3 regions of the Paenibacillus sp. FSL R7-0313 genome follow, and region 3 is predicted to be linked to each of the others. Evidence: riboswitches for the same ligand, from Rfam matches in the RefSeq annotation. Region 3 holds a riboswitch; each other region holds the start of a gene.
What was found. A riboswitch is a leader RNA that binds a small molecule or an ion and turns the genes downstream of it on or off. The one in region 3 is predicted to bind S-adenosylmethionine.
Positions count from the first base shown of each region.

Region 1: another riboswitch for S-adenosylmethionine. It lies ahead of mmuP (S-methylmethionine permease); the one in region 3 lies ahead of metA (homoserine O-succinyltransferase).
Region 2: another riboswitch for S-adenosylmethionine. It lies ahead of NSQ38_RS10615 (methionine ABC transporter ATP-binding protein); the one in region 3 lies ahead of metA (homoserine O-succinyltransferase).

Region 1 is NZ_CP150219.1:2,147,018-2,157,824, forward strand. Features, by position in the region: gene NSQ38_RS09285 (spore germination protein) at 1-549, shown strand, start outside; gene NSQ38_RS09290 (Ger(x)C family spore germination protein) at 546-1,748, shown strand; SAM riboswitch class I at 1,819-1,920, shown strand; gene mmuP (S-methylmethionine permease) at 2,013-3,425, shown strand; gene mmuM (homocysteine S-methyltransferase) at 3,403-4,470, shown strand; gene NSQ38_RS09305 (PQQ-binding-like beta-propeller repeat protein) at 4,627-5,796, opposite strand; gene NSQ38_RS09310 (hypothetical protein) at 5,830-6,795, opposite strand; gene NSQ38_RS09315 (hypothetical protein) at 7,068-7,301, opposite strand; gene NSQ38_RS09320 (FtsX-like permease family protein) at 7,444-9,846, opposite strand; gene NSQ38_RS09325 (ABC transporter ATP-binding protein) at 9,849-10,607, opposite strand; gene NSQ38_RS09330 (ATP-binding protein) at 10,711-10,807, opposite strand, start outside.
Region 2 is NZ_CP150219.1:2,418,293-2,429,099, forward strand. Features, by position in the region: gene NSQ38_RS10595 (DUF2515 family protein) at 1-933, opposite strand, end outside; gene NSQ38_RS10600 (thioredoxin family protein) at 1,076-1,420, shown strand; gene NSQ38_RS10605 (heme A synthase) at 1,815-2,738, shown strand; gene NSQ38_RS10610 (Cthe_2314 family HEPN domain-containing protein) at 2,939-3,655, shown strand; SAM riboswitch class I at 3,785-3,926, shown strand; gene NSQ38_RS10615 (methionine ABC transporter ATP-binding protein) at 4,053-5,087, shown strand; gene NSQ38_RS10620 (methionine ABC transporter permease) at 5,088-5,747, shown strand; gene NSQ38_RS10625 (MetQ/NlpA family ABC transporter substrate-binding protein) at 5,822-6,661, shown strand; gene NSQ38_RS10630 (hypothetical protein) at 6,781-7,005, opposite strand; gene NSQ38_RS10635 (SDR family oxidoreductase) at 7,376-8,155, shown strand; gene NSQ38_RS10640 (NifU family protein) at 8,296-8,541, opposite strand; gene NSQ38_RS10645 (YuzB family protein) at 8,622-8,876, shown strand; gene NSQ38_RS10650 (NAD(P)/FAD-dependent oxidoreductase) at 8,873-9,934, opposite strand; gene NSQ38_RS10655 (hypothetical protein) at 10,050-10,184, shown strand; gene mqnE (aminofutalosine synthase MqnE) at 10,169-10,807, opposite strand, start outside.
Region 3 is NZ_CP150219.1:6,187,590-6,198,396, forward strand. Features, by position in the region: gene NSQ38_RS26890 (zinc-binding alcohol dehydrogenase family protein) at 1-264, opposite strand, end outside; gene NSQ38_RS26895 (aldo/keto reductase) at 261-1,238, opposite strand; gene mqnC (cyclic dehypoxanthinyl futalosine synthase) at 1,470-2,606, opposite strand; gene NSQ38_RS26905 (aminotransferase class I/II-fold pyridoxal phosphate-dependent enzyme) at 2,848-4,020, opposite strand; gene NSQ38_RS26910 (PLP-dependent transferase) at 4,017-5,204, opposite strand; gene metA (homoserine O-succinyltransferase) at 5,229-6,146, opposite strand; SAM riboswitch class I at 6,383-6,506, opposite strand; gene corA (magnesium/cobalt transporter CorA) at 6,958-7,893, shown strand; gene NSQ38_RS26925 (HRDC domain-containing protein) at 7,964-8,965, opposite strand; gene NSQ38_RS26930 (ROK family protein) at 9,142-10,020, opposite strand; gene NSQ38_RS26935 (MOSC domain-containing protein) at 10,094-10,780, opposite strand.

The DNA.
Region 1 (10,807 bases), 2.9 Mb from region 3:
GTACTCAAAGGGCTGAAACCATCGCTACTGTCGTATACCGGTTACGAAGTTATGCTGGTCATCACTGCATATATGCAAGATCCGAAGAAAAGCAACAAGGCGATGACATGGGGGTTAACTATCTCTACAATGGTATATCTGATCACTGTTGTAATGGTCGTAGGCAGTTTGTCCTTGGATGGAATTAAGACCAGAACATGGCCAACATTGGATCTGGTACGAAGTTTTGAGATACAGGGACTGATATTTGAACGTTTCGAATCGTTATTGCTGGTGATCTGGATTATGCAGATTTTCTCGACATTTGCCATTACCCATTACTGTGCTTCCGTAGGAATCCGGGACTTGTTTCGGGCAAAGAAGATACGCTGGATTATGTATGCCCTGCTTCCATTCATTTATCTGACGGCAATGATGCCTAAAACAGTGTTTGAAACTTTTGCACTGGGCGATATGTTAGGTAACGTATCTGTAGTTTTGTTCGCTATATTACCTCTGGTATTGTTGCTTATCAGCATAATTCGCAAAAAAGGAGGCAAACACGCATGATTTCATTCCGCCTGTGCTTAAGAGTAACTTGTGCTGTGTTCATCCTGTGTATAATATCAGGTTGCTGGAGCAGCCGCGAGATAGAAGATCTAAGCTTGTATGTAGGTCTCGGGATTGACGTTGGAAAAGAGACCGATTTCGAGAAGAAGATTTCAGCGCAGGGTGGGCATTATCCCAAACAAAACAATGTCACAGCAACCGTTCAGATTGCCCCTGGGAATTCTAGCAGTCAAAAAAGTCAGCAATCTGGTTCACCCTCTTCTGGCAAAGAGTCTTATTCCAATGAGCAGCTTACGGGAGATTCCATGCTGCAAATTTTTCGTCAGTTTGCTTTGCGGCGAGATCGTCCACTCATTGGACATCATCTGAAGGTTATTGTGATCTCCAAGGATATTGCCAAAAAGTATGGACTGATTCAATTGCTCGATTTTGTACTCCGGGATAACGATATTCGACCGAACTGTCTTGTACTGATTAGTCACCAGCGGGCGGTTGATGTGCTTACCTCAGATGATCCTTCCCGTATTCCTGCATTTTACCTTACAGGCATTACGAACAATGCATACATTTCCAACAAGATTCTGGAACCCGTTTCGCTGGCAAAACTGGATGCACAGATGCAGTCCGGGTCCAGTTTTCTGCTTCAAAATGTGCTGAATGCCAATGGAGAGGACAAGTTCTCCGGGGGCAGCATATTTGCTGCAAATACAACCAAATTTCTGGGGGAACTCAGCCAAACTGATTTGGAAGCTCTGTCCTGGCTTATGCCTAAAGAACAAGGTGGTGTCATAAAAACATATAGTAAGGAGGGTTTCACGGTACTCTATGAAATCAAGAAGAAGAAAATCAAAATCATTCCGAAGGTTAATGGCGATGATATCTCGTTCCATGTGAAGGCAGAGTCTGAAGGATGGCTAATGGAGGATTGGCGGGCACCGGAAGAAGAGGAAAAGGGTGCATATCTGAAAGAAATGGAAAACGATTTTGCTGAACTGGTCGAGCAACAGATCAAACAGTTACTATACAAGCTCCAACATACCTACAAAGTCGATGTTGCTGGTTTCCGCGATAGCATTCGTATTAAATATCCAAAAACGTGGAAGAAGGTTAAAGGGAACTGGGATGAAATCTTTGCTACTATACCCATTACGTATGAGGTAAAGACCTCCATCATCAATCCGGGGTCTTCTACGGAATAGCGAGGTGTGCCATTTATTATTTAAATGTTGACACATTCATGATCAATCGCTATATTTATAAAAAATCATTTTCTTATCCAGAGAGGTGGAGGGACTGGCCCTTAGAAACCTCAGCAACAGATCTGAAGGATACTGTGCTAATTCCAGCGGGTGAAAGCCTGATAGATAGGAGCGTTTGTTTTTATTTGTCAGTAACGGCGCACTCTTTAGGAAGAGTGGGTCTTTTTTGTTTTTTCTGGATGAAGAAGTAGGGGAGCAGTAGGTATGGAGAACAACAACGACAAAGGGCATTTTCAGCGAAAAATGCAGGCACGGCATGTGGTCATGCTCTCTCTCGGAGGAGTCATTGGAACGGGATTATTCCTCAGCTCAGGTTACACCATTCAGCAGGCGGGACCACTGGGAACCATTCTGTCCTATCTGATCGGAGCCATCGTTGTATATCTGGTGATGCTCTGTCTTGGTGAACTGTCTGTTCATATGCCAGAGACGGGAGCATTTCATAGTTATGCAGCCAAATATATCGGACCGGCAACAGGTTACACGGTGGCTTGGTTATACTGGTTAACCTGGACTGTTGCGCTTGGCTCCGAATTCACAGCCGCCGGATTGCTGATGCAGCGCTGGTTCCCATCGGTGAACGTATGGATATGGAGCGCGCTCTTTGCACTGATGATCTTTCTGTTTAATGCATTAACGGTGAAATTATTTGCGGAATCCGAGTTCTGGTTCTCATCTGTAAAAGTAGTTACTATTGTAATCTTCATTATTATCGGTGGCGCAGCCATGTTTGGTATCATTCCCATGGCGGATTCTGAACCGGCTCCATTTCTATCAAATATTACCGCATCCGGGTGGTTCCCTCATGGGGCTACAGCGATATTGATGACCATGCTTGCTGTAAACTTTGCCTTCTCAGGCACCGAGTTAATCGGCATTGCCGCCGGTGAGACGGAGAATCCGGAAAAGACGATACCAAAGGCTATTCATACAACGCTGTGGCGTTTGGTTATTTTCTTCATCGGAACGATTGTTATCTTGTCGGCCTTGCTGCCCATGTCGGATGCCAGTGTACTGGAAAGTCCGTTTGTAGCGGTAATGGAGCGGGTGGGAGTACCCTATGCAGCAGACATTATGAACTTTGTTATTCTGACGGCGATTCTCTCTGCTGCCAATTCAGGCCTATATGCATCTTCACGGATGCTCTGGTCTTTGGCTGACAAAAGAACGATCTCTCCGTGGTTTGCCAAATTGACCAAAAGCGGGGTACCGCTGAATGCACTTCTGATCAGTATGGTGGGTGGTGCACTAGCTTTGCTGTCCAGCATCATTGCACCAGGTACCGTGTATATTACTCTGGTCTCCATCTCAGGTCTGGCTGTCGTTGCGGTATGGATGAGCATCAGTGCCTCCCAATACATGTTCCGCAGACAATATATCCGGGAAGGACATGCGGTCAAAGATCTGGTCTACCGCACACCACTGTATCCGGTGGTACCAATTGTTTCATTTATATTATGCCTAGCTTCATGCATAGGTATTGCCTTTGACCCGACACAGCGAATTGCGCTGTATTGTGGGGTTCCGTTTATCGCAGTATGTTACGCTGCTTATTATCTGACAGAACGTGTGAATAAGAAAAGAGGACAAGTACATGACGCAAGCACAACAGACTAACCCCATAGAACAGATCCTGCGTGAACATCCGGTCATGATTCTGGATGGAGCGCTGGCAACGGAACTTGAACAGCATGGATGTGATCTCGATGATCCACTATGGTCTGCTCGTGTGTTGCTTGAGAATCCGGATGTTATCGTTCAGGTCCATGCAGATTATTTTCGAGCAGGAGCCGACTGTGCGATTACATCCAGTTATCAGGCGACGGTGGATGGTTTCCGCAAGAGAGGGATCGATGAACAGGCAGCACTGGACCTGATTCGCAAGACGGTGCAGCTGGCTGCACAGGCGAGAGATGACGTATGGGCAGAAGTGCAGAGTGGTTTAGTAGGGAGAGAAAGCTCGACAGGTCAGCTTGTAGAAGTTCCTTCGATACGTTCCGAGACCGTGGAGAATGAGGAGCATATAGTAGATCTTACAGTGGATCGCGAAGAAGACAGTCTCCGTCCACGTCCAATTATTGCTGCATCGGTTGGGCCTTACGGCGCTTATCTAGCTGATGGATCGGAGTATGTCGGTCACTACGGTGTGACAGATGAGACGTTGGCTGCATTCCATCGTCCGCGGATGGCCGCGCTGCTTGAAGCGGGTGCTGATATTCTGGCTTTTGAGACGATTCCATCCTTGCAGGAAGCACAGGTGCTGGTTGATTTGCTGAAGGAGTTTCCTCATGCATATGCCTGGTTATCTTTTTCTTTAAAAGACGGGACAAGCATCAGCGAGGGCACACCGCTTGAGGTATGTGCACAGACGTTTGGCTCCGAGCCGCAGATTGCGGCGATTGGCCTGAACTGTGCTCCGATGGAAGTGGTGACAGAAGCCGTAAGTATTCTCAGCCGTGCCAGCGACAAACCTGTTATTGTGTATCCGAACTCGGGAGAAGTATACAATGCAGCAACGAAGACGTGGAGTGGACAGGGTACATGTGGCAGTATGAGTGATGCTTCGGAGGCATGGGTTGCTGTGGGTGCAAAAATCATTGGCGGCTGTTGCCGTACTACGCCACATCAGATTGGCGAACTTGCGAAGAAGTGGCGGAATTAAAAGACTTGATGTAGAGTTGTACCCCGAAAAGCTAGAGATACAACCAAATATGAAGAAGCCCTCACGACCCATTACTGGATTGGTGAGGGCTTCTTCAGTGTGATTTAGCGTTAACATCAACATGAGGACATTCCTCTTCTGATGCTTCTGATTGTGCTATTTAATTAACTGAGTGCTAACTAAGGTACGACCTTCGTCACTCAGGAAGTACAGACCGGTTGTGTTATTGAGAAATAGACGTTCCTTTTCAAGATCAAATTCGCCTTTCTTGTAGGTGAACAAAACCTTAAGATTGCTTGTGTCCATAATAACAAGTTCGTCATTTCCATTCTTTTTAGCTGTAAACATAAAACTTGTACCATCAACTGCCATATGAAGAGGCATCCAATAGCTGTTATAGGTGGTTGGTATCGGCAGATATGCCTTCTCAGCGATTAACTTACCCGCAGATGAATATAATTTTATTCGTTTATTTTTAGCATCCACAAACAAAAAACGATCCTTCAATGCAACAATTTCTGTTGAATAATCAATATAAGGAAGTTCTTTTGTCCATCTGATTTTCCCCGTACTATTGTATGCTTTTAGCGTCATAGTTTTTTTGTGAATACTATAATGCAACAATGTATCATCAGATATACTCATAATCTGGTTATACCCTTTTCCGCCAGCAATCGTTTTTATTTTTTTTCCTGTGGTCAGGCTGCTCATGTAGAAATCGGGATGATCACTAAATTTTTTGCCGATGATCACATTTCCTGTAATCTGTTCAATTAAATATGGAACTTTGAACTTTTGGATTAAAGTTCCTTTTGTATCGTAATAGTAGAGTGTACTACTTTTTGAATCGTCAGCGTGCATAACCACATATAAACTTCCATTTTCTTCTGGATAGGCTAACTCAGCCCCGTTTCTCAAAAAATCTTCTTGCGTGCCGGGCAAAGGTGCAGTCCAACGGATTTCACCTGTGGCTATATGCTTGGCACTCACTTGATTATCGTGAAAAATAAACATATATCCATCATCGGAAAGTTTGTACTCGTTGTTCGTTGGAATGGACCAGAGGAGTTTCCCCGTTTTGGCATCTACACTGTCGATATAATAATCATTATTCTTGTCTGCTTTAGTTACGAGCAGACTTTCATTCCCCATGGTATCTGTAACACTCTTCATTGAATATGAGCTTGTTGCACTCTGTCCGCCGTTGGTAATATCATACCCCCATTGGAATTGCAGCAGATCTTTAGCCAGAGCTGGCTCGGATGGGATCGCAAGGAAGATGCATAGGCTGGCTATAAGCCAATAGTTGATTCGTTTTAAACTCATGATTGGTAGACTCCTTATGTAATGTTCTCTGGATTATGGAAGTAACTGATACTTTCTTATCGTTTGCCCGTCGGAAGGTATGAAAAATAGTTCATTTTGCTTGTTGAGGAACAGTTCATCTCGATTAAACCTTACATCTTTCCAATCGTTCTGCGACACCCGATAGAGTTCTCTCAGATTATTTGAATCTCTAATCACGAGTTCTATTCCCTGTTCCGTGTATTGGATGTACATAAAACTCTGTAAATCGATGGCCATTTTCAGAGAGCTATTTGGCTCACCTTGCATGTAGAAGGGATTTTCATTGACCCCTGTAATGAATTTTCCATCGGAATTCATAAGCATGATATTGCCTGCGGTTTGTTCCAGATACAGCACACGATCATGGATGATAAATATCTCGGGAGGCCCCTTTTTAAAAGAAAAATCATACTTCCATTTCAAATTTCCTGTAGGCGAGTATGCCCTCAACTCAAGTTCACGGTTATTGATAAACTTCCGGGTTATTAGGGTTCCATCGTCCGTAACCCTATTCCCGTAGGGCAAGGTTGTTTCATTGGTCAGCACCGTTAGCTTCTTACCTGTAGAAAGATTAAAAACATGAGTATACGGACTTTTGTTGCCCGGTTGACCTAAAATAAAATTGCCTTCTATTGTGTAATATTGCATATAGGGGAGAACAAGCTTTTTGCTTCGATGTCCCTGTTCATCATAATAATAAAGAGTTACATATTTGTTTTTGTGATAAGTGAAAGAATAAACTGTTCCGTTTTTGGCGAAATCTGAGGACTGACCTTCACGAAAGTAAGGGTTTATTGAAGACCATATCGGTTTACCAGTTGTCAGATCCGAGACCGTAATAATATCATCTAATCTATTTTCATAGTCATCAGTTTCAGCAGGTTTGAAAGTATACATGTAACCATCACTTGTTGAACCATAATCAGATTCTGGCTTGGACCATCGGATGTCCCCGGTTTCACCACTTATGTTCTCCACATATATGAGGTCCTCATTCACAACCTTTCTCACCAGAATGTTTAGGTTGCCGGACGAATCCAGTCTGAAGTAATGCGGAGTGAATCCATCCCCCCATTGGCCAGAATCGACCTGCTTGACCCATTCAAGTTGTGGCACGGTCTTGGCTTTAGCCGACGCTGAAGGTTTGTCTACTGACAACAATCCTAGACTCAGGATGCTGATCAACAAACAAAATCGAATACATAACCATTTCAAAATAAACAACTCCTTAACAAAAATCGAGGTCAAACTTAATCTGGACCTACCGTTTCATTTTTAATATCCTGCACCAACCGTATGATCTCCGCAACACCTAGTAACAATAGTCCTGCTACAATGCCGTTCATCATAACTGGAAGAGTCAAAGACCATTGAAAGCCACTGAACTCATTTTGCCCAACGAGGATGCCGGCAATAATGGATAGAATGATGCTAATCCAAGCTATCCACTTCAACAATTTACTCGTTTTATTTTTGTTGTACAAAGAAATTAACTCCTTTACCATAGTATGCCATTAAGTCTATCATATCTATCATTGCTAGGTATATAGGACTATTTCTGTGTCGGATTTAGAGTTTTGTTGAAATATATTGTCATGTGTTTTAATGTCTGTCTGCTGCTGCATGTTATTCAATAACAAGAATGCGCGGGGGTGCCTGACGAATCACCTTGGATGATCTCCAGGAGCCAAAAGCTGCTGCAAGGATACTCAGAGAAGAGAAAAGTATAATTCCCCACCAATTCAGAACCAATGGGATTTGAACAATACCGTATCCCGAGAGTACTTTTTCAAGCAACAACGGAAGAAGGTACACGCCAGCAATAACGCCAAACATCGAACCGATTAGGGATAACAATACGACTCCCAGTGTAATAGAAGACCGAATACTGCTAGATGTCATTCCAATCGACTTATAAATGCCATACGTCTTGCTCTCTTTGCGAATACTGATCCGGCAGGTGCTGAAGATAATGATAAATGTAACCAAAATGAACAGCAGACCAATGAGAGCCATGGGGTACACAAGAATGCTTGCAGCTTCTGCATAAACAGAATCCAGCAGCGTTTTTTGCGTGACGATGGAAGCAGAGTCTTTGAACCGCTCATTCAATTGGTTAGCAATGGCTCCTGCCTGTGAAGGATCGTTGACATTGATAAACGCGACATTTACATCTCCGTAATTCGGATTCACGCTTCGAACCGCTTGAGCTGTGATTCTTCCGGATACCGACAAGTCGGAGATGGCCTGATAGATGCCCGAAATCATGAACGTGCGCTTCTCTCCTTCAATGTAGAGATCAATGAGATCTCCCATATCCTTGTTTAACATCTTGGCAACACTAACCCCGATTGAAATTTCATTTTCGAGTTCCGGATTGTTTCCTCTCAACGTCTCAAAACCAAGATCTTGATAGCTTCCATCCAGTACTCTTAGATAAAGACTGGTAGACTGGCTGACCACGTCGGTTGAATCATCTGGAAGGATAACTCCGGTGATGTTTCCTTGCCAGCCCACATTTTTGATGCGAGGGTCTTCTTCCAATACGTTCTGCAGCTCTGCTCTCGGAAACGTAGTTTTGTTTACAACGACTGCGGCAATGTTAGCATTGTCATACCCCCATTTGGCCGCCGTCTGATAGATTCCGGTAATGCTGGTCAGTACAACATACCCGAGGACAAGTACGGAAGCAGCCATCGTTGTTAGCAATAACATCAGAACCGAGCTTTTGCTGTTTTTGATCAGATTGCGTATGCCGATTACAAAAGAGACGGGCAATCGTCCAAACAAGGCCCGGTTTGCGAGCGGTGAATTCATTCGTCGCGCCATGCGTACATTGTCGCTCTCCGACATACCGTACCGAATGGCCTGAACAGGCTCAATCGTGCGAGCTTTTCTGGCGTATAACACGACAAATGCAATAACCAAGACGAGTAACAGCAGCCCCACAACAATAGCAGCTCCAATGCCCTCAATTGGAAGATCACCCTGGCCAGTTCGCAGGGACGATACGGAGATGTTGATGATGAATTTGGAGACGAATACGCTCAGTACTAGCCCGGGAAGAACGGCGATGATGGACAGCAGGGTATATTGAATGACGTAGGTACCAATGGTGCCCCGGGAAGTGAGTCCCAGCGATTTAAGGATACCTATCGTTTTGTAGTTGGCCAGAATGGCATCGGATATGGTGAAGCCAATCGTAATGAGGGCAATAATCATCATGACGGCCCCTAAGAATATCATAATGAACCCTACGATCTGATTGATGATCAGATAAAAGGATGAGATACTTTCAAATTCCATTTTGGTTTCCAAGAATGGGGCACCCGTCTCGCTTGTATAACGATCCCAGTAGCTGGAGTTCGTACTGTAATCATCAAAATGGATGCCCATCATGTGAATATCTTTTCCTGCAAGCGTACTAAGATCATTTTGGTAATCCGTACTGTTCATCCAAATTCTTGCCGTATTGGTGAACGGTGCTCCATAAGGAACATCCACAACAATAGCTGAGACTGCGAGGTCAAGTGTGGTAGATCCAGTTTTGAATTGAATGGTATCACCGACAGCGATGTTATAGCTATTCGCCATGGAAGTTGGGATCCATACGCTTCCTTGTTCAGGAGCCGAATGCTGTGTACCACTTGCAAATACAAGTTCATCTACACTCCACGGAGGAGGCGGGGTACTCATCATGTACAGATAAAGGTTAGGGATGTCAGTGCCGCCAAAAGTGATGCCCGACAAGATGCGGTAAGTAAGCAAAGGTGAGACTTGAACACCGTTCTGGGCAGCCCACCAGTCATGCACAGTTTGGGGATCATTCAGTCCTTTGTCGAACGTCAAGATCTGATGGGACCCGTTGGTCCGACTATGCATTTCCTTGAACTGGTTACCCGTATTGGCCAGAATGATGACAGATGTGGACACCAGTAGGGTTGACAGCAAAATAAGCAGCGCAATCAACGCATTTTGTATTTTGTTCCTACTCAGATACGACAAGCTAAGTTTAAACATGACCGCCATCGTTATTCCTTCCCAGTAACCAAAGCGAAGATGATCGCTTCACGATCTTGAATTTGATGTTCGTCATAGGTGTCAAACTCAAGGATTCCGCCAATCTTGCCGTCCAAAATGTAGATCAGGCGATCTGCCCGACAGGCGGCCTTGATATCATGCGTCACCATGACAACAGACTGTCCTTTCCGATGGATAGCCGTAAGGATATCAAGAACAGCTGTGCCGTGCTCCATATTCAGGCTTCCGGTCGGTTCATCCGCAAAAATGATATCCGGCGAATTGATCAAAGCCCGTGCAATGGCAGCTCGCTGCTGCTGTCCTCCGGAAGTTTGGGAGGGAAGACGGTTACGCTGTCCATCAATATCCATCGCACTCATCAGCTCAGCAGCACGGTATTGGATGTCCTTCTTTTTGTTTCCTGCAATGTATCCCGGTAAAGCAATGTTTTCTTTAATGGAAAGGTCTGGGACCAGATTGATGCTCTGATAGATATAACCGATTCGGCGGGTGCGGAAGCTGGACATTTCCCGTTCACTATAAGCGTCAATCCGCTGATCACGAAAATAGACCTCACCTGCTGTAATCTGATCCAGTCCGCTTAGCAGATATAAGAGGGTTGATTTGCCAGAGCCAGAGTTACCCATGATGACCGTGAATTCCCCTTCATAGATATCGAGATCAACATTACGGATGGCATGATGTTGCTCACTTCCGCTGTTGTACGTTTTGCACAGATTCTGTGCACGGATAATCCCCTTTTTAGACAAGTCAAATCACTCCCAAGTGCAGTATAGGATTCATTCTAGAGGAGGGATGTTGAGGAAGCCTTATCAAATTATGAATAAAGTATTACAGCTGTGGAGTGTGGGCTCAGCAGATCGGCAGATAGAATCGGAAGGTCGTACCTTCTCCTTCTTTACTAGTAAAAGAAATACGGCCTCCGTGTGCTTCAATAATGCTTTGGCAG
Region 2 (10,807 bases), 3.1 Mb from region 3:
TGTGTGTACTTGCTCCACGCCAAACAACAGGGCATATAGCCCTTTGCCAAACATGATTCGCTCATCCAGCTTGCCAAAATGTTCAATGACGCGTCCTGCGAGTCCTGCTCCCCGTCCAAGAGGGAAGACGATATGATTCAGACCTGCCAGATTATGCAGATGGAATGCGGGTTTGGAGAGGACTTCTTTTTGAAAATAAGGATGCTGCACCACCCGGCTCTCGATATAGTTCTGCTCATTAATAATTAATGCCACACTAAGCAGTGAACTGCACCGTTCCAGCCAAAAGCGTTCCCAAAATGGCGTCATAAACGCCGAGACGTGAAAGTGCGACAAGAGATGGAAACAGCTTCGTCCGATCCGGCGACTGTTCATATACAGCAGAAGCTGGGGATAGGCATCCTGGAAAATGAGTGCATTGCACCGCTCCAGCAGTCGGTACATATGCTCGCGATCGCTTTGATTCTGTAGATTATGCATTAAGTCACTCTGAAGATCTGTCATGTGATATCCGCCGTTGCGAGAGACCATATGGGCCAGCAGTGCCCAATGCAGTTCGGGATATTGCTCATAACATTCCAAGTAGGCTGCCGTGCGGGTGATATTACTCCGATTGTGCTCCTGAGTCAGTGTCTTAATCTCTTCCAGAATGATGCAATCTTCTTCGCAGACGAGTGCGCTTTGAACCTGGTCCGTGCGTGCAAAAGACTTGCCGCTGGCAGGTAACAAACGCTCAACCTCAGACTGTAAGGCAGCTGCCGTATCTGTATCCCACTCGATGTCACGCAATGGGTGACGAAGCTGTGCAGAAGCTTGCCATGCAGCCTGTTTGCCACGCCAGATTTCCCGGGCAGCACCTGGAATGGAACGGACCATCTGCAGGAGGGACCCGTGATGTTGTTCGCTGGAAGAATCGGTTCTGGTGGAAGTCATGATGTGACATCCTTTCATGATGTTCTGAGTTTAAATTCACAGAGCATGTGTTTTATTCTAAGTATGCGCTGATTATTTGACTTCCACTCGCCAATTTGCTTCACTTAGGGTAAGACAAGGTACAGAAAGGGAGATGAACCGAATGGAACAGATTACTTCCAAACCGGCTTTTGATGTAGCCATCCAATCCCCACGTTTGACGATTGCCGTATTCAAGGCAGACTGGTGTGGAGACTGCAAATACATCGATCCGTTTATGCCTGAGGTTGAAGAGAAATATGCACGTGAACTGACTTTGATTGAGGTCGACGTGGATCAGGTTGGAACGGTTAGTGAAGAGCAGAATATTCTTGGCATTCCGAGCTTTGTGGCGTATACAGATGGCCGCGAACTCGTACGGTATGTGAACAAGCTGCGCAAGTCGAGAGAAGAGATTGAGCAGTTCCTGGATCGCGCAGTCGAAGTGTACAACACGATCCATAAATAATGTTATATAAGTTCAACTAATGAATATTTACACAGACACACAGACACTGTCTCCGTTATTGTGTAATGTTTCATTGAACTTATATAAAAGTATGACAGGTTCATGTTGTAAAAGGGTATACTAAAAGAACGCCATTTCTCTTGAAATAGGGAAATGGCGTTTGTATGTTCGGCATGTTCTATGCAAGAGACGTTTCTGTACATAACTCCAATGACCTGTGGGTCATTATTTCAGCAGACGTTAACATTTTGTCACAAAGCGCGACGTCAATGAACATTTTATCCGGTATAATGAATTTAGTTGTGAAATAAGTGTCAAAGTACCGAAACAAGCGGAGAATATTCTTCGCCATCTTAAACCAACAGCGGGTGAGAAAAAATTGAAACACTTAACTTTGTTTAAATGGTTAACCGTATTAACCTGTCTTGTCATGTTTCTGGCCACTTTTGGTGGAGGCATCGTAACCAAAACAGAATCTGGCCTTGGCTGCGGAACGGAATGGCCTTTATGTAACGGAAAACTCGTTCCGGCGCATACTGTGGCTTCACTTATTGAATATTCCCATCGCGCTGTAAGTGCACTGGCTGGACTGTTGTCCATTGCCTCGTTTGTTGCTTTTCTGCGGTTTGGCAAGTCACGCCGTGACCTGCAATTGTTTTCTTTCTTAACTCTGGTATTTGTTATCGTCCAGGGAATCATGGGGGCTTTTGCCGTTGTCTTCTCCCAATCTTCAGCAGTCATGGCACTGCATTTTGGCTTTGCACTGATTGCTTTTGCCAGTTCTCTAATGATGGCGCTGGGCATCAGGCAAGAGGCAAAAGATGGCGGATTGGAGCGACTGAATAAATACCCTCGGGTTAGTAAAAAATTCAGGAATCTGGTCTGGTTCTCCACCATTTACACATATCTCGTGGTATACACGGGTGCATTTGTGAGTCACACGGATTCTGCCGGCGGATGTTCCGGATTTCCGCTCTGTAACGGGCAGATTATTCCTGAGCTTTCGGGTGGGGTAGCGGTTGCTTTTGCTCACCGTGCAGCAGCTGCGTCGCTCGTGATTGTTATTGCAATCCTGGGTCACTTCGCTTACCGTAATCATCCGGACAATAAGGAAATGCGTACTCTGGGTGTGGTATCCGTTGTTCTTATTCTGATGCAAGTAGTCATTGGTATTTTCATGATGGTGACAATGAACCGTCCGGAAGTATACATGTTCGTAGCTCTTGCTCATATGCTGGATATCGCCATATTGTTCGGAGTCTTAACGTATATGAGTTTCCTGGTGTACAAGCTGTATCGCCCGGTTAATCGTTTCTAAGATATAGATTCACTTTTTCAAAGGTACTTGGGCTAAATATGAAAGTCCACCATCCAGTGATGTACATCATTGGACAGGTGGACTTTGTTTGATGTCAGGGGGATCAGGGCAACCTATGGCAAGCAGCAATTACACGGAATGGATGATGTGTTACGTTACGGTGATGAATTCTTGTTGATTTGGAAAAGAGGAGGTTAGATATGCTGCGAACGTTGTTGGGGGAAAAGCCACGTATAAACGAAGGTAAATTGAAGGCAGCGATGGACGCAATGGCGCATACGCTTGAGCTATTTCAACGACAAATGCATGTGGACCATGATCCCACGCATGACTATCGGAAGCTGTATGTGTGGACTCAGGGACTCATCTCCTCACTGGATGAACTGGAGCAAAGCTGTTTCGCTGCTGCTCATTTTCGCAAAAAGGTCGTTGCAGGCTCAACGGATGATATGACGCCGACTGAAAAAGCCGAGTATGCTCGGTATGTGTATTTCTACAAAGATGGCTTTATCCGCTGCTTTGCCATTCTGGATAAAGTCGGCACCGTCTTAAATGAAATATTCCAACTGAATACGTCAAATACCAAAGCGCATTTTTCCTATTTTACTGTGTTGAGGCAGTTCGATTATGCGAGGGAGCATCATGATCTTGCGTTGCGATTGATTCAGATCAAGGACTCTTATCGTGAGCCGATGAGCAAGCTGCGCAAACGTCGTAATATGGAAATTCACTACATGAACTCCGAAATGCACGATGACCTGTGGCAGTTACACCAGACCTTGCAAGGTAAAGTGAAGTTGGAGGATCTGAATCAGCATGTGCAGGAAATGCGTCAAGGCGTCGATATGGTCTGTGAAACGTTAACAGCCTCTTATAGTTATATCAATAATATATGGAAAAGAAATAATTCCCTTTGACAAATCGGAATACTTGGAATATACTGAGTTTCAATCGAATGTTACACGGATAGAACTGATATTTCGGAAGTTACGTTCACATTATAAAGCATAAACTACATGAACTTATAAAATCCTACAATAACATATTTCTTATCGAGAGCGGCGGAGGGACAGGCCCGATGAAGCCCGGCAACCGATTTGTAACGACATGATACATGTGTCATTCGTTATAGATGTTAGGTGCTAATTCCTACAAAATGGTGCAAGACACGATTTTGGCAGATGAGAAGGTATATTCTTTCACGTGAAGAGCCCTCTTTGTATCTGCAAAGGGCTCTTTTTTTGTACTTTAAGGGGAGTTTTCCTTTAGATCGGGTAAAGATACATGTAGGTGGTTGGAAAGGGGCAAGTGCGATTGATTGAATTAAAAGGTTTAACGAAAACGTACGGCAAAGGGAAAAAATCTACAACAGCGTTATCCGAGCTGAATTTGAGCATCCAAAAGGGTGAAATCTACGGCGTGATTGGCCATTCCGGAGCGGGCAAAAGTACATTGATTCGCTGTATTAATTTGTTGGAACACCCTACGGAGGGGGAAGTATGGGTTGATGGGATCAACCTGACTGAACTGAGCAAAACCGAATTGCAGCAACAGAGACGCAAGATCGGGATGATTTTCCAACACTTTAATCTGTTATCCTCGGCAACGGTATATGACAATGTAGCTTTTCCACTAAAACTTGTGAATACACCCAAGGAAGCCATTGATTGCAAAGTGAAGGAAATGCTCAATCTGGTTGGTCTGGAGCACCATAGCAACAAATATCCAGCTCAATTATCAGGTGGACAGAAACAACGTGTAGGGATTGCGAGAGCACTTGCGAGTGATCCGAATGTACTTCTCTGTGATGAGGCTACTTCAGCACTTGATCCGCAGACGACAAATTCAATCCTGAAGTTACTGCTCGACATTAACGAAAAGTACAACCTCACGATTGTGCTGATTACACATGAGATGCATGTCATTCAGAACATCTGTGACAAAGTGGCTGTCATTCATCAAGGAGGGATTGTGGAGCAAGGACCTGTAACAGAAGTGTTCCTGAAGCCACAACATGCCATTACGCGGGACTTCATGATGCGTGACCATGAAGCTGGACTTGCTCTGGAAGAGACCGCTCTGGCGAATGCAGGCGTTGATTTGCAGGCAGGTGCTGCTTCCAAACTTGTGAAGATATCCTTTCTGGGTAACAAAACGTATGAAGCGATTTTGTCCAGGACGGTACGTAAGACAGGTGTGGATTTTGCTATCCTGCAAGGAACAATCTCTACGATCAAAAAGGTTCCTTATGGACAGCTGACCGTTCGGTTCGAGGGTGATTCCATTGCGATTGATCGGACGATATCAGAATTAACCGCTGAGGGACTTGATGTGGAGGTGCTTCGTTAGATGGATTTTTCAACAGTTCGCTGGGAAGAGGTTGGTAAAGCTTCCATTGAGACACTGCAAATATTGGGTGCATCAGGCTTGTTTACCGTAATCTTTGGTTTACCGCTCGGGGTGCTGCTGTTCATGACAGCCCGATCTGCTTCAACCAAATCACGGGTGGTGTACATTATACTGTCCCTGATTGTTAATATTTTGCGATCGATCCCATTTATCATATTGATTGTTGCTATTATTCCATTCACTCGTTCGCTCGTCGGTACAGCTACAGGGGTGCTTGGTGTTATACCACCTTTGGTTATTTCGGCAGCTCCTTACTTCGCTCGACTGGTAGAGACAACAATGCGTGAAGTCGATCGGGGTGTCATTGAAGCGGCACAGTCGATGGGGGCATCGACCGGACAGATTGTAAGACGAGTGTTACTGCCTGAGGCACTGCCTGGACTGCTTGCTGGTATAACGATCACCATTGTTACGCTTGTATCGTATACGGCGATGGCAGGCATGGTTGGTGGTGGAGGACTAGGAACGCTGGCAATCAACTATGGGTATTATCGTTATCAGAATGAAATTATGATCATTTCCGTTGTATTTATGGTCATCTTAGTGCAAATTCTCCAGATGGCTGGAGATCGCTTGGTTACATTTTTCACCAGGAAATAACACATAGATAACATGATGGACATGCATTCGTGCGGACGCCACATGAAAAAATGATGAGAGAAGGGGTTTTACACATGAAAAAATGGTCTTTCGCTCTACTTAGTCTTATGCTGATTGCAGTTCTTTCAGCTTGCGGAAACAACAAGGATGCGGATAGCGGCGCAGACAATTCAGCAGGTGCACCACGTACAGTTGAATTGAAAGTTGGAGCTTCACCTACACCACACGCAGAGATTCTGGAAAGCATCAAGCCTGAACTGGAAGCACAAGGTATTCGTTTGCAAGTTGTTACGTTTAATGACTATGTACAACCCAACCAGCAACTTGCTGATAAAAAATTGGATGCAAACTTCTTCCAGCACCAGCCTTATCTGGACACAGAGAATAAAGAACGTGGATTTAACCTCGTAGCTGTAACTCCTGTTCATGTTGAACCTTTTGGCGGATACTCCAAAAAGATTAAGTCTTTGGATGAATTGGCTGACGGCGCAAAAGTAGCCATTCCAAATGACCCATCCAATGGTGGACGTGCTCTGTTGTTGCTCGCGAAGGAAGGTATTATTACCCTGAAAGACAACACAAATATCTCATCTACGATTCAAGACATCACAGCCAATCCGAAGAACCTGGATATCATTGAGCTGGATGCAGCCATGATGCCTCGTCAACTGGATGAAGCGGATCTGGTATTCATCAACGCCAACTATGCGCTCGAAGCGAACCTGAATCCGGCTAATGATGCTTTGCTGATCGAAGATCTGCAAGGTAACCCATACGCAAACATCCTCGTTTCCCGTGAGGACAACAAGGATGCAGATGCAATTCAGAAACTGGCCGCTGCTCTGCACTCCGAAGAAGTAAAAACATTCATCAAAGAACGTTATAAAGGTGCAGTTGAACCTGCAACTGAATAATTCACGATATGTATGACATGATGTGAAGCTATATAAAATAAGCCGTATATCTCTTCTGAAGAGATATACGGCTTATTTTATGTTTCCTGAGTCTGTGCTGAGGTGGGGATCAACATAAGTCAGAGTTTTTCCGTTTTATCAGCGCTATAGTGATGTCCAGATTGACGGTAGTAGGACAATTCATTTTGATCAGCATACTGCTGTTCATCTGCTTCTTGCAGATACATGCTCTCGGAAGGAGAGAGTTGTTCTTCTTCTCCATTTAAGCTTTTGATTTTGTATCTGATCCAACCGATTAGCCCGAGAACGACAACCAGGATCAAGGCCCATCCTTTTTTGAGCAAAAGAAGAGCACTGAATTTCTGGGAACCCGTGTACCCGATCCCGCCCACCAGAAGACTGTTGAGCCCTATCTATGGTGGATGTTTTGTCAGTCGAAGCATTGTACTCCTTGTAGGTGTATCCTGCATTGATGCTAAGTTGATTAAGGACAGTGCACTCAAATTTTGATCGTCATCATGGATATGACCTGTCTTCACGTACTCAAACACAACATACCACGAGCCGAATTCACTATTGCTGGTTAGGCTTCCGATTTCAATCAAAATATATTTGGAATTAAAGGTGGATAATCCCTTGTGGATAAGCGAGTTGTAGGAGGACGATAAATCTTTTATACTGGATAGTGACTGCTCTTTGAAGAGGGGGATGAACGTGAAGGGAAAGATTGCCCTCATAACGGGAAGTGCCAAAGGTCTTGGTAAAATGACGGCCCTCAGTCTGGCAGATCAAGGGTGTCATATTGCCCTCAACTATGTACACAGCAGAACAGAAGCTGAGGCTTTAAAGGCTCAGATTATAGCCAAGGGTGTGCGGTGTATTGCCATCCAGGCTGATATATCCAAGGTGGAAGATATCTCTTCATTGGTTGAGCAGGTGGAAGGTAACCTGGGCAGCATTGATATTTTGGTGAATAACGCAGGTCCATTTGTCCGTGAACGACGATTATTTGCGGATTATTCTGAAGCTGAGGTCCAGATGCTTGTGCAGGGAAATCTGTTGGGACCGATGTTGCTGGATCAGCGTGTATTGCCAGAGATGAGACGCAAGCAATGGGGGCGCATTATCCATTTTGGCTTCAGTCATGCTGGAGAAGCGAGATCTTGGCCTCATCGCGCCGTATATGCGGCTGCCAAGGTAGGCCTCGTATCTTTTACAAAGACACTCGCCGTTGAGGAAGCTCCTTATGGAATTACGGTCAACATGGTATGCCCGGGAGATATTCGCGGTGCCAACAAAGAGAAAACGATTGATGAAATGGCAGGCATCATCGATGAGGAAACGCCAAGAGGGCGTCCTGGCAGCGGTGAAGATATCGCACGAGTGATTACGTATCTGTGCCTTGATCATTCCGATTTTATAACAGGCAACATTATGGATGTATCTGGAGGGCTTGATCCGATTCGTCCGACCATACAGCGCGAGGATACTTAAGGTGAGTTTGTAGGATTGGACGTGGAACCCCGTTGAAACTGGGGACAGATGAAATGGACACTCTGAATATGCGCACAAAAAAAGAGCCCTCCGCTTCATGCGAAGCGAAGGCTCTTGAGGTTTATTTCGTGAAGGATTGATTAGAATACTTGTACGACTTCTTGTACACCCTCAACTTCTTCGAGAAGGGCGCGTTCAATCCCGGCTTTTAAGGTAATGGTGGAGCTTGGGCAACTGCCGCAGGCACCGACCAGTTTCAGCTTAATGATGCCGTCCTCCACGTCGACCAGTTCCACGTCACCGCCATCGCGTTGCAGGAACGGACGAAGTTTATCAAGCACATCAGATACCTCATCATACATGGTGCTTTGTGCGTTTTCGCTCATATTGTTCAACTCCTTTCCTTCCTATATTATATTACAAATGGCCACAAATTAAAATGGTCAAACAAAGCAGGTGAACTTAAATGAGACCGATTATTGAATTTTGTGCCAATAATATGCATTTTGGCACAGATGAAGTCATGGATCAACTGGAAGAAAATCCAGACTATGATGTGATTGAATACGGCTGCCTCACCAACTGCGGCCAATGTTCTATGACTCCATTTGCATTGGTGAATGGAGAAGTTGTCATCACGGACAAAGTGGAAGATCTATATAACGCCATTCTGGCCAAAATTGCCGAAGCCGATGTCTGGGACGAGCTCGATCTCGACTAACCGAGATGGCGCTTAGACATCCAGAGCACACCACTTTTTAGAATACGAGGTACACGTCCCATCATGGACGTTTTGCCCATCAGCCCAAACCCAGACTTCTTGCCGAGTGCACCCAGTGTGCCACGAAGCTTGAGTGGATGTGGATTGGGCTTTTCGCCTTTCCAGAGGGCATGCTGAATATGGGCGATCTGCTCACCCTGTACTTCCGCAGCTTGACCACTAGGTGCATAAGGTACACTTGCGCAGTCACCAACGACATACACATCGGTATATTCCGGGATTTGGTAGTATTCATTCAGGACGACACGTCCTTGAGGGTCTTTGGTCACGTCCAGATCCTGTACCACTTTTACGGGCTGAATGCCTGCAGTCCACACGACAGCATCCGTTAGAATCTGTTCATCCCGGTTATAGATGGCGTTCGGTTCAACGCGTGAAATGGCGATATGTCCGCGTGTCTCTACCTGATGTTCGTTGAACCATTCATGGACATACACGGACAGACGTTGCGGGAAAGCGGATAATACACGTTCACCGCGATCCAGAATGCTGATGTTTAGATCGGGTCTGCTCTCACGAAGTTCGGCTGCCATCTCGACACCACTTAATCCGCCGCCTACGATGTGCACATTGCCATAGGCTTTGACTTCATTAAGGCGCAGGTAAGTCTCGCGTGTTTTGCTAAAGCTTTGAATGGTGCAGCTGTAGTCTTCGGCACCTGGCGTATTGTGGAAACGGTCTGTACAACCAAGTCCAATGACAAGTTTGTCGTACACGAGCGGGTCTTGGCCTTCAAATTCAATCTGACGCTGTTCTAGGTCGATCGAAGTAACTTCTCCATAACGGTAAGTGACTTTATCGCTCACGGGAAATTGGATACGCAGGTCATAATCGGATACGGTTCCTGCTGCGAGTGCGTAATATTCTGTCTTTAATCCCTGAAAGGGGCTACGGTCCACCAAAATAATTTGTGTATCGGATGGAATTTTACCTTCCAGAAGTTCCTTGATGATGGTGAGGCCGCCATAGCCGCCTCCAAGAATGACGAAATTTTTCATGACTCGGCTTCCTTTCTGCATCAGTCCCACTGAAATGGGGCTGTAAACTGTGGAGCAGCTATGCAATAACATAGCTGCTCCTTTTGTTATGATTTGAATAATTGAAAAGTAGATATTGAAAATTGAAGATATTATTCAGCAGTTTGCACCACTCGAATTCAAACGTCTCCCTATAATGAAAGCTGCGTTCTGGAGTGGTGCTGGTGCAATATTGATTGTGGATGGAGTTATATCCTATTCGTACACTTGAATTTCATTGTAGAACGTATCACGTTCTACCGGAATACGTCCTGCACCTTTAATGAGCCAAATGAGCTCTTTACGTGTAAGGCCTTCAGGTGTGAGTGCACCTGCCGCATGACTAATCCGTTCGCGAACTATTGTGCCGTGTGCATCTGAAGCACCAAATCCAAGAGCAACTTGAGCCAGCTGTGGACCGATGTTAATGAAGTATGCTTTGATATGATCGATGTTATCCAGCATCAGACGGCTGATCGCAATTGTTTTGAGATCCTCATAAGCCGAGTTACGACGCATAATACTCGCGTTTTTACTTTTTGGCTGCATGGAAAGCGGGATAAAGACCATGAATCCGTTGGTCTCATCTTGCAATTCACGGATCTGCACCATATGGTTGACGCGGTCCTCATAGGACTCGATCGATCCATACAACATCGTTGTATGTGTACGCATACCGAGATCATGAGCTGTACGGTGCACCTCAAGATAACGATCCACGTTGGCTTTGTCTACACGCATTTTTTTGCGATATTCATCCGAGAGAATCTCAGCGCCGCCACCAGTCAATGTTTTCAGACCTGCTTTTTGCAGCTCCTGCAGAACTTCTCTGATACTGAGTCCGCTGATGCGAGT
Region 3 (10,807 bases):
ATGAAGATACGGAATAATACTTACCTGATCCCCAGGCTGTAACCCAGCCTCGTTCGGACCGATTTCTTCAATAACAGCCGCCAGTTCATGACCCAGAACACGAGGATAGGTAAAGAATGGCTGATTGCCTTTGTACGCATGCAGATCCGTTCCACAGATCCCAATCCGTCGAATGGCAATCAACGCCTCCCCTTCTGCTCGTTCCGGTTGTGGCAGATCTTGCAGCTCCAAACGGTCTATTTCTTCACATACAATGCCTCTCATCCTTGTTCCCCCTTGGACGCTTCTGATGTCATGTTATTATGCTTTGTATTATACTCAGGACGTCCGCTTGACCACGTCTCGTTATGCAATGGAGCCAGAATGCGCAGCACTTCATCCAGCAGACCCTGATCTATCGGTTCCTCTATCCAGGCTGCGTTATTAACGATATTGCGCTGGTTGGCACTGCTCACCAGTGTTGTTGGAATACGTTCATTCGCCGTCGAGAATTGCACGGCCAGCTTGGCAATGTCACTGCCTTGTTCTGCACAGAAGCGGGCAGCCTTCAGGCAGAGCTGTTTCACCCGTTCATCTGCCGGATGCCAGGCAGGAGCACCTCGAGTACTTAACAAGCCCATAGAAAGAGGCGAAGCATTCACAAGGCCAATTTCTTTTTTTTCCAACAAGGGCAATAACGATAATAATGAGGTATCATTCAATGAATAATGACAATACGAGATGATCGCATCCGCATCGATCTGTGGCAGAACCTTCTCGAATAAAGGCAAGGGCAATCCACAAATGCCCGCATGTCGTATAACTCCCTGCTCTTTCAGTCGCAGCAACGTTGGAAAGGCTTCTTCTACGATGATCTCTGCTGGCACAAATTCAATATCATGCAGGAACAGAATGTCGATATAGTCTGTATGCAGTCGATCCAGGCTCTCTTGCACGCTATCCAGAATCCGCTGACGTGAAAAATCAAACTCATTTTCCCCATACCGTCCGGCTTTGGTTGATAACATATATGAACTGCGCGGCAAGCTGCGGATGGCTTCACCCAACACTGTCTCCGCCTTTGTCAGGCCGTAGTAAGGTGAAACGTCTATGTAATTCATCCCCGCATCTACGGCCGCATGTACAGTGCGAATCCCTTCGTCCCGGTCAATGTCACGAAATACAGAACCGAGTGAGGATGCCCCAAAGCTCAATACAGGTACGTCCAGTTCCGTCTTGCCAAGTATTCTTCTCTTCATCGGTTTACCCCTTCCAGCGTGTCTGACTACACAAGTTCCCTTTCATTGTAACAGTTCAATTTCAATATAAAATATCGCCAATTGCGTAACATGTACTGTTTGATGACCTCAATCCGCAGAAACAAATCAAAAAGCCCGCCGTCTCTCCAAACGGAGTAGTCAGCGGGCTTGGTTTCATAAATACTTATCTAACGATCAGCATTTATGGGAGTAGTATTCAAATAATCAGGATTAGTTCTGCATTACGAAATCTTCATGCACGGAATTCTCTTCGTCGAACATGCGCACAATCTCGTATCGGGTGTTACGTTGTGCCGGAATATAACCGGACTCCCGAATCAAACGCAGAATGGATTCAATGTTAACTTTGTAAGTTGCACCAGCAGCAGATACTACATTCTCTTCAATCATGGTGCTACCGAAGTCATTGCAGCCAAATTCAAGCGACTTCTTACCAATCTCAGGACCCATCGTTACCCAAGAGGATTGAATGTTCTTGATATTATCCAGCACCAGTCGGCTGATGGCTACAGTCTTCAAGTACTCTTCTGGAGTCTGACGCTCCAGCTTCAGGTTGGTATTGTCTGGCTGGAAAGTCCACGGAATGAACGCCAGGAAACCTTCGGAGTCATACTTGTTCGCAATACATTCGTCCTGAGCTTCACGTACACGGAGCAAGTGCAATGCACGCTCTTCCATCGATTCACCAAGGCCGATAACCATTGTTGCCGTGGTGTTCATACCGATGCGGTGTGCAGTTTGCATAACGTCCATCCAATCCCGCCATGAGCCTTTCAAACGGCTAATCTTCCGACGTGTGCGGTCATCCAGAATTTCAGCGCCGCCACCAGGCAAGGAATCCAGTCCAGCTTCGTGAATGGCACGAACAACCTCTTCCAATGTAAGGCCATCGGATACTTCAACCATTTTCATAATCTCCGCTGGAGAGAAAGAGTGCATCGTGATGTTCGGGAAACGCTCTTTGATGGCTTTCAACAGGTCTGTATAATAACTGAAAGGCAAGTTTGGATTCGTTCCACCTTGCATCAAAATCTCGGTACCATTCACATCTTCCGTTTCCTGAATCTTCTGGAAAATAACTTCGTCTGGAAGCACATACCCTTCATCCGAACCGGGTCTGCGATAGAAAGCACAAAAACGGCAGTACACATCACACACGTTTGTGTAGTTGACGTTACGCCCAATTACAAATGTTCTGTATGGTTCAGGGTGCATGCGTTTCATAATGACATTAGCAGCTGCCCCGATTTTGTCCACTTCATCGGATTCAAATAACTGAATCGTGTCTTCCAAGTCCAAACGTTCGCCCCGAAGGGCTTTATCTAAGATACGGTCTACCGTACTCATCGTAAAAAAGCCTCCCTCATGAAGAGAAATTATATAACGATCCGTCCCAACTTGTTCAAGAGAAGCAAGTTCTGGTGGCAACATCGTATTTCTGTACTCCACATATCGTAACACAGGTTACATGTGAAAAAAAGCACCTTATGTTCAGGTGCTTTAAAAATAAGTAAAAATTTTTACATATGGAAAAGAATTAGTTCGAACTTAAGTGATACGCATCGGCGTATTCGGGCATCCACTTTTGCTAGGATTCCTGAAGTGCTTGCTCCAAATCTACAATGAGATCTTCGATATCTTCCAGACCTACGGAGAAGCGCAGCAACCCGTCTGTAATGCCACGGTCACGGCGAACCTCAGCTGGCATTGCCGCATGAGACATCATGGCTGGGTAGGACAGAATACTCTCCACAGCTCCCAAGCTTACAGCAACAATAGGTAGCTTCACCCGGTTAAGAACTGCTTTTGCACGATCACCTGAACCGACGTCAAATGAAACGACAGCTCCATATCCTGTGGATTGACGCTCATGTGCCTCGCGGCCCGGATGATCCTCCAGTCCAGGATAAAAGACAGCGGTAATATCACTGCGTTCATTAAGCCATGCCGCCAGTTTGGCTGTGCTTCGCTCACTATGAGCCATGCGAGCCCCCAAGGTTTTCATGCCGCGCATCAGAAGCCAGGATTCTTGTGCACCGAGTACAGTTCCAAGTCCATTTTGCAACTGTTTCAGTTGTACGCCAAGTGATTCCGTGCGAGCAACGGCTAACCCTGCCAGTACATCACTGTGACCTCCGAGAAACTTCGTAGCACTATGTACGACGATGTCCACACCAAGCTCAATTGGACGCTGATAGTACGGTGTCATAAAGGTGTTATCCAGAATCGTGATCAGGTCATGTTCCTTCGACCAGTCAGTTACGGCAGCGATATCCGTAATTCGCAGGGTTGGGTTGGACGGTGTTTCCATATAAACTGCCTTGGTGTTTGGCTTGAGTGCCGCTTTTACTTCATCAATGTTGGTCATGTCTACAAAGGTTGTCTCAATCTGCATACGGCTTAATATGGAAGTAAGCAAACGATACGTACCTCCATATACGTCTTCCGTTACAATCATGTGATCTCCTGCGGAGAACATCATGAACACGCTTGAAATCGCAGCCATCCCCGAAGAATAGGCAAAGCCTCGTGCACCGCCCTCAAGCAGTGTGATGTAATCTTCCAAAGCCTGCCGTGTCGGATTACCCGAACGACTGTAATCATGTTGAGGCGGATTGAAGATATCAAAATGATGGAAGGTTGAAGCTTGATAGATTGGTACACTGGAGGCTCCAGTTGTTTTGTCAATTTCATCTCCAAAATGGAGCAATTTGGTATCAAATTTCAATTCCGAATTGGGCTTGTTATTGGACTCACTCATGAGTGCACGCCTCCTTCCACTTCCTGTTGTGCAGCTGTCAGAGCATTGCCGAGATCTGCAATCAGATCATCCGCATGTTCAATGCCTACAGAGAACCGGAGCAAACGGTCATCCACACCTACGGCTTCACGAATTTCAAGCGGAATATCCGCATGCGTTTGTACCGCTGGGTAGGTCATGAGGGATTCGACTCCGCCGAGACTTTCGGCAAAAGCAATGAGTTTGATATGACGCAGCAATGGTTCAACATAACGTGCATCCTTCACTTTGAACGAGAAGATACCTGTGTTACCCGTGGATTGTTTATTCTGCACCTCATACCCCGGATGATCCGACAGGCCTGGATGGTACACTTCACCCACCGCTGGATGCTCAAGCAAATATTTGGCAATGGTAAGCGCATTGTATTCATGACGCTCCATGCGAAGAGCCAGCGTTTTCATACCTTTCATCAACTGGTAGGAGTCACTTGGTGACAATACCGCTCCAATGGAATTATGCAGGAATGCCATCTCTGCAGATAATGCCTCACCCTTGGTTATAATTAGTCCGGCCAGCACATCATTGTGTCCGCCCAGATATTTGGTAGCGCTATGAATGATGATATCGGCACCGAGTTCAATCGGACGTTGGAAAAATGGAGTCAACAACGTGTTGTCAACAATGGTCAACAGGTTGTAACTTTTCGCCCAGGAAGCAACAGCTTCCACATCAGTGATCATCATCAGTGGATTGGTTGGTGTTTCAATGAATACAGCTTTGGTATTCGGCTGACGAACCTTCTCCAATGCTGCAAGGTCATTTGTGTCCACATAACTGGCAGTTACGCCGAAACGGGACAAGATGCGTTCAAGCAGACGATAGGTTCCACCATACAGATCCAGCGATACAATCAGATGATCCCCTTGACCAAACATGGCAAAGATCGTTTGCAGCGCGGCCATTCCCGAGCTACAGGCAAACCCTGCATCACCGGACTCCAGCGCTGCGGCGGCTTCTTCCAATACTTTACGGGTTGGATTAGTCGTACGAATATAATCAAACCCCGTGCTTTGTCCAAGCTTCGGGTGGCGAAACGCAGTGGATTGATAGATCGGAAAGTTAATGGCGCCTGTTACCGGTTCATTGATGGACCCAATTTGTGCTAAGCGGCTTTCGATTTTCAACTTGTTGTTGTCTTCCATTGCTGCATCCTCCTGTAATCTCGATTAGATTTGCGGGCCAATATCGTAAGGTGTTTCTTGATACACATAGTAATTGAGCCAGTTAGAGAATAATAAGTTGGCATGAGCGCGCCAAGTAGCCGGTGGCACACGGGAAGGATCGTCATTCGGATAATAATGTCTAGGCAATGCGATATCCAACCCTTTGGCTGTATCCCGGTCATACTCCCACTTTAATGAGAACGGGTCATACTCGGCATGTCCTGTGGCAAAAATCTGTTTGCCGTCTTTGGTAGCAACCAGGAAGATCCCCGCTTCCTCGGATTCAGCCAAAATCTCTAAATTCTCATTCTTTTCAATATCTTCGCGTCTCACTTCCGTATGACGGGAATGTGGAACGTTGAATACCTCATCGAATCCACGCAACAACGGAACATGTGGTTTATTGATGGTATGCGGGAAAACGCCAAAACACTTTTCATCCAGTGCAACCTTAGGTACGTCAAAATGATGGTATAAACCTGCCTGGGAAGCCCAACATATGTGGAGGGTTGAAGTCACATTGGTTTTGGTCCATTCGAAGATCTCCTGGATTTCATTCCAATAGTTCACGTCTTCGAAATCCATCTGTTCCACCGGGGCACCCGTAATGATCATTCCATCGAAACGGCGGTGCTCAATCTCATCAAAGGTTTTATAGAACAGATCCAAATACTCCTGAGACGTATTCTTCGACGTATGGGATTTGGGATGTACGAGAACGACATCCACCTGAATAGGCGTGTTTCCCACCAGACGAAGCAATTGTGTTTCGGTCGTTTCCTTTGTGGGCATCAGGTTTAATATAGCGATACGGAGTGGACGAATATCCTGCTGATATGCAGAAGTTTCATCCATGACGAAGATATTCTCTCCTTCAAGTACTTCTTTTGCTGGTAGAGTATCGGGTATTTTGATTGGCATAGTAAGTCTAACTCCTCCTTTTGCATAGATAGATGCAGCCACCCCTGGCTTGATGTCTTCACATCAATACAGGTATAGACTGCCTTGAGCTTGTAAAAACATTGAATTGCTCTTTCATCCAACGTTACAAACAACCTCAAGTTCCTTAGCGAAAATCACTGCTGAGAAGTCGGGGCATATAACAAAGACCTTCCTCGGATTTCGAGAAAGGTCATATGTAAAAAAGATATGCGCCTCTCTCATCTCTCAGTTACAACAGTGCCACTTGACACTTAGTCGCTGCAAGAATTAGCACCGTGCGGTATACCGCCGGTTGCCGGGTTTCATCGGGCCAGTCCCTCCACCTACTCTTGATAAGATTTCGCTGTATTAGATTGTAATTAAATATGGTTCACCGTCTACTTTATTACATTAATGCCCTCACGTCAAGATGCAGTTCGATGTCTGCTTCCCAGATCGGAACCGTTCATCATCCGTTGTCATACACTGCCTCAGGGCGCGAAATAGACACATTTTTGCGCTTGAAAGCACCTTGTACCAGCGGTATACTAAACAAGGTGTTATAAACCCTTATGTGAGAGGTGACATATTAAATGGATGGCGACCCGAGGCCTGACTGGCAGCCGAATTCCGACAAACTGCATAGAGAATTGACATCAGCATGCCGGCAGCGGGACGTGACTTCCGTTTGATTATATAGTGAACGCAGCCCTGATCTCCAGGCTCCGCTGCCGACCGGCTGATTTGTTCTTTTTGCGCCCATAATGATAATATCCGCCAAGTTGGCGGGTGCAGAAGGAGTAGATTAACGATGAAAATCCGGTTGGTAAACAACGGTGTATTTATTCCGGTGGACGACATTCAGCAGGCGCTGACTCCACCAGCGGAAGGATTTTACTGGATTGATGCAGACGTAGACGATTTGGCGGTACTTCAGCCGCTGTTCTTGATGCATGATCTGGCTGTGGAAGACTGTCTCAGTGACGAAGAACAACGTCCGAAGATTGAAATTTATGAAAACCATTATTTTATTGTAATTAATAGTATCCGTTTCGATGATGAAGAAATATTTCTACGTGCGGTGAACTTGTTCCTCGGCAGACATTTCATTATTAGTGTTACAAAGCAAAAGGTCAGCGAATTGCGTACACTGAAACCAATCCTGTGGGAACAGGAAATCAGTACACCGGATCGTCTGCTGTATTTGCTGGTTGACTTGATTGTTGATAATTATTTCACCGTAGGTGACCGAATTGAAGCACGGATCGAGAAGCTTGAGGAAGACATTCTGATGCACACCAAAAAGTCACATCTGAATGAAATCATCGGGCTGCGCAGTGAGATTCTGTGGCTGAAGAAAGTGCTCGGACCTCAGAAAGAGGTCATTAACACCCTGAACAAAAAAGATCTGCGTCTCATCGATGATCAACTGCAAAAGTATTTCAGTGACATCTATGAGAATGCTGTAAAAATATCTGAAACCTTTGAGACTTATCGCGACCTGATGGGCAACTTGCGAGAAGCCTACCAATCCAGTATTGCGAACCGGGCGAATGAGATCATGCGTGTATTTACCGCCATTACCACGGTCTTCATGCCGCTGACGGTCATTACCGGTATATACGGCATGAACTTTACGAATATGCCAGAGCTTAACTGGAAATACAGCTATTTTGTTGTGATTGGCCTGATGGTTACTCTGGGCCTAAGCATGTTCTTCATTTTCCGTAAGAAAGACTGGGTATGAACTCGTATGAAACAACAAAGACGAAGCGCTCCTCCGGGAGCAACGCCTCGTCTTTTTTCATTTCTAATCATTAACCAACATTCTTCTCTGTCTCTGCGTGCCGACGAAAACGGATTCGAATCATGCGCAGTCTTTCATAGACCTGCTCCAGACTTCCTCCATCGGGTTTCTCTCCTCCATACACCTTATGTAATACTGGCTTCAGGAACGTATCTCCCAGCTCCTCATACGCACTCCATACGGCCTCTTGTTCGTTCTCTGGCATCACTGCCAGCTCCACATCAAGAAGACAATCGGTGTCATAACCTTCATGATCCAGTGCCTCTAACAACTCAACCAACTCGCGTCGGGATAATCCGGATCGATTAACAATCTCCTCTAACGTATACCCTTCCTTCATGCCTTCAAGCACCTGCTTGCGCGTGGTGAACTTATCAAGTTCCTGCTTGTACTTCTGCTCTCTCTGCTTGTATAACCAACTCTCATACTCTTCTTCCTTCAGCGCCGTGTATACCCAGTCCAGCGGGAATGTCGTTGAACGCTCCAACCCGTTTGTAATCTCCATCCATTCCGTACCATACTCAGTCGCTTTGCTCTCTCCTACGCCCGGCAGTTGCATCAGTTCATCCAACGATTGCGGAACAAAAGCACTGATCAAACGCAGCAGACGATTCGTTGCAATAAAATACGGTGCCTTCCGGTCAGACACAGCTCTCTTCCTGCGCCATGTACACAGATCCGTATATAATTGCTCATTGCCGTATAACTCACTGTAACAATGGAGCCGCTGTCCACCATAACTGCGTGACTTCAGATCATCATTCTCATGAAATAACCCCTGCAACTGCGGTCGGTACCCCTCACTCATCTGTATGGCAAGCTGATGACGGTAAATATGAAGCAGCTCCTCCCAAGAAGTCCCTTCATACCAGATGCTGTCCTCACGCTCTCCTTCCTCGTAGCGACTCCATCCCAGTTGCCAATTATCTTCCTCTTCCCCAATCCATAGCTGTGCATACTCTGCATTCTGATCTGACATTCTGGACAATCTGTTCATGAAAATGACTTCCATTTTCTGTTCCCTCCCTTTAACATTTCAGCCTATACGGGTTAGTTACGCTACCTGCAGGCAGCACAAAAAACACCTCTCCTGCAAAATCCATGCAAGAGAGGTGCTTCCTCATTAACCGTACTATGCTGTTGCCCATATCATACCACAATGGTAAAATTCGTCAATCCCTTAATGAACTACTTATTCAATGCCAACTTGGCAAGCGCCAGCGAACCACACAGACCCGCATTGTCACCAAGTCCTGGTGAAACAACATACTGGTCAATGTCGGATTGAAGTGCAGGATGCTGAACGTATCCAGCCAGCAACTCCTGCAGTTTGCTACGCACCATCGGGAAGAGATGCTCCTGCTTCATTACTCCGCCACCCATGACGATTTTCTGCGGAGAGAGAATCAGAACATAGTTCATCAGTGCATGTGCCAGGTAATGTGCTTCGATCTCCCAAGCTTTATGATCTGCCGGCAGTTCATAAGCCGGTTGCTCCCAACGTTTGTTAATGGCCGGTCCTGCTGCAAGGCCTTCGAGGCAGTCACCATGATACGGACAGAAACCCTCGTATGTATCCTCCGGATGTCTGCGTACAATGATATGTCCCATCTCTGGATGTGACAATCCATGGACCATTTTACCGCCAACCACAGCACCTGCACCAATACCTGTACCCACAGTGATGTACAGACAGCTCTCAAGACCTTGTGCAGCGCCCCAGGTTGCTTCTCCAAGTGCCGCACCATTCACATCGGTATCAAATGTCATCGGCACATCAAAATGCTCCTTGAGCTTGCCAATCACGTTATACTGTCCCCAATGTGGTTTTGGTGTTGTTGTGATATAACCATATGTTGGGCTTCCTTCAATCGGATCAATCGGACCAAATGAACCTACACCCAGAGCTTCAATGCCTTTGCCTTCAAAAAATGAAATCACTTGAGCCATTGTCTCTTCCGGTGTTGTTGTTGGAAAACTTACGCGTTCCAGAACTTCTCCGTTTTCTGTGCCAATACCACATACAAATTTGGTTCCGCCTGCTTCAATTGCGCCTAAGATCGTCATGTTAGTCACACTCCCAAGTTAGTTTAAAAAAGGAATTCGGATTATTTTACTTGATGACACTATAATTACCCTGCTACTTGTTCTCCAGCTTGGACAATCGTTTCATTAACGTTTGCCTCCAGCTGTCTGACAGCGCAGGAATGGCCAGCAACGCCTGGATACCATCGACATTTTCTTTCCCCTGATGCATAATTCGATTGGCTTCAAGAACTGTCATTGATGTTGGATCGGTGCTGATCCGTCGAAATATCGATGAAGGCCTTACCTCACCTTCTTGCAGTACACGAAAGTAAAAGCCGGTATATCCACTCTCCTGAAAATAAACAGGCAGCTCCTTATAGTCATACCTCGCACCCAGCTTGAAGCAAGGTTGTCTGGGCTGACTGACCTGCACTGTGGCTTCGCCCAACTCGTACACATCACCAATCCGTACGTCTTCTTCGGCACAGCCTTCAACCGTCAGATTTTCTCCACAAGCTCCCCAATCCAGCTTGCGATCCATCAGTTGTTCCAGCGCCGGATAACGACTGTAATCGTATACACAAACGGCTTTGTCAGGGCCGCCATGATGCACCAGATCCGCCTGGCCGTCCCCTGTCATTCCAGTGAATGACAGGAAAACCACGTCGGATACAGGATGTTTCACAATGCCGCTCAGCACTTCACGCTTCTGCCCAGGGAGCGGCTGCGGCAGGCCTACATTAATGGCCAGAACAGCTGTATTGCTCTCCCCTGGCTTTCGATCAGATGTGAGTGTCATTTGGCGTCATACCTCCCATAATCACTT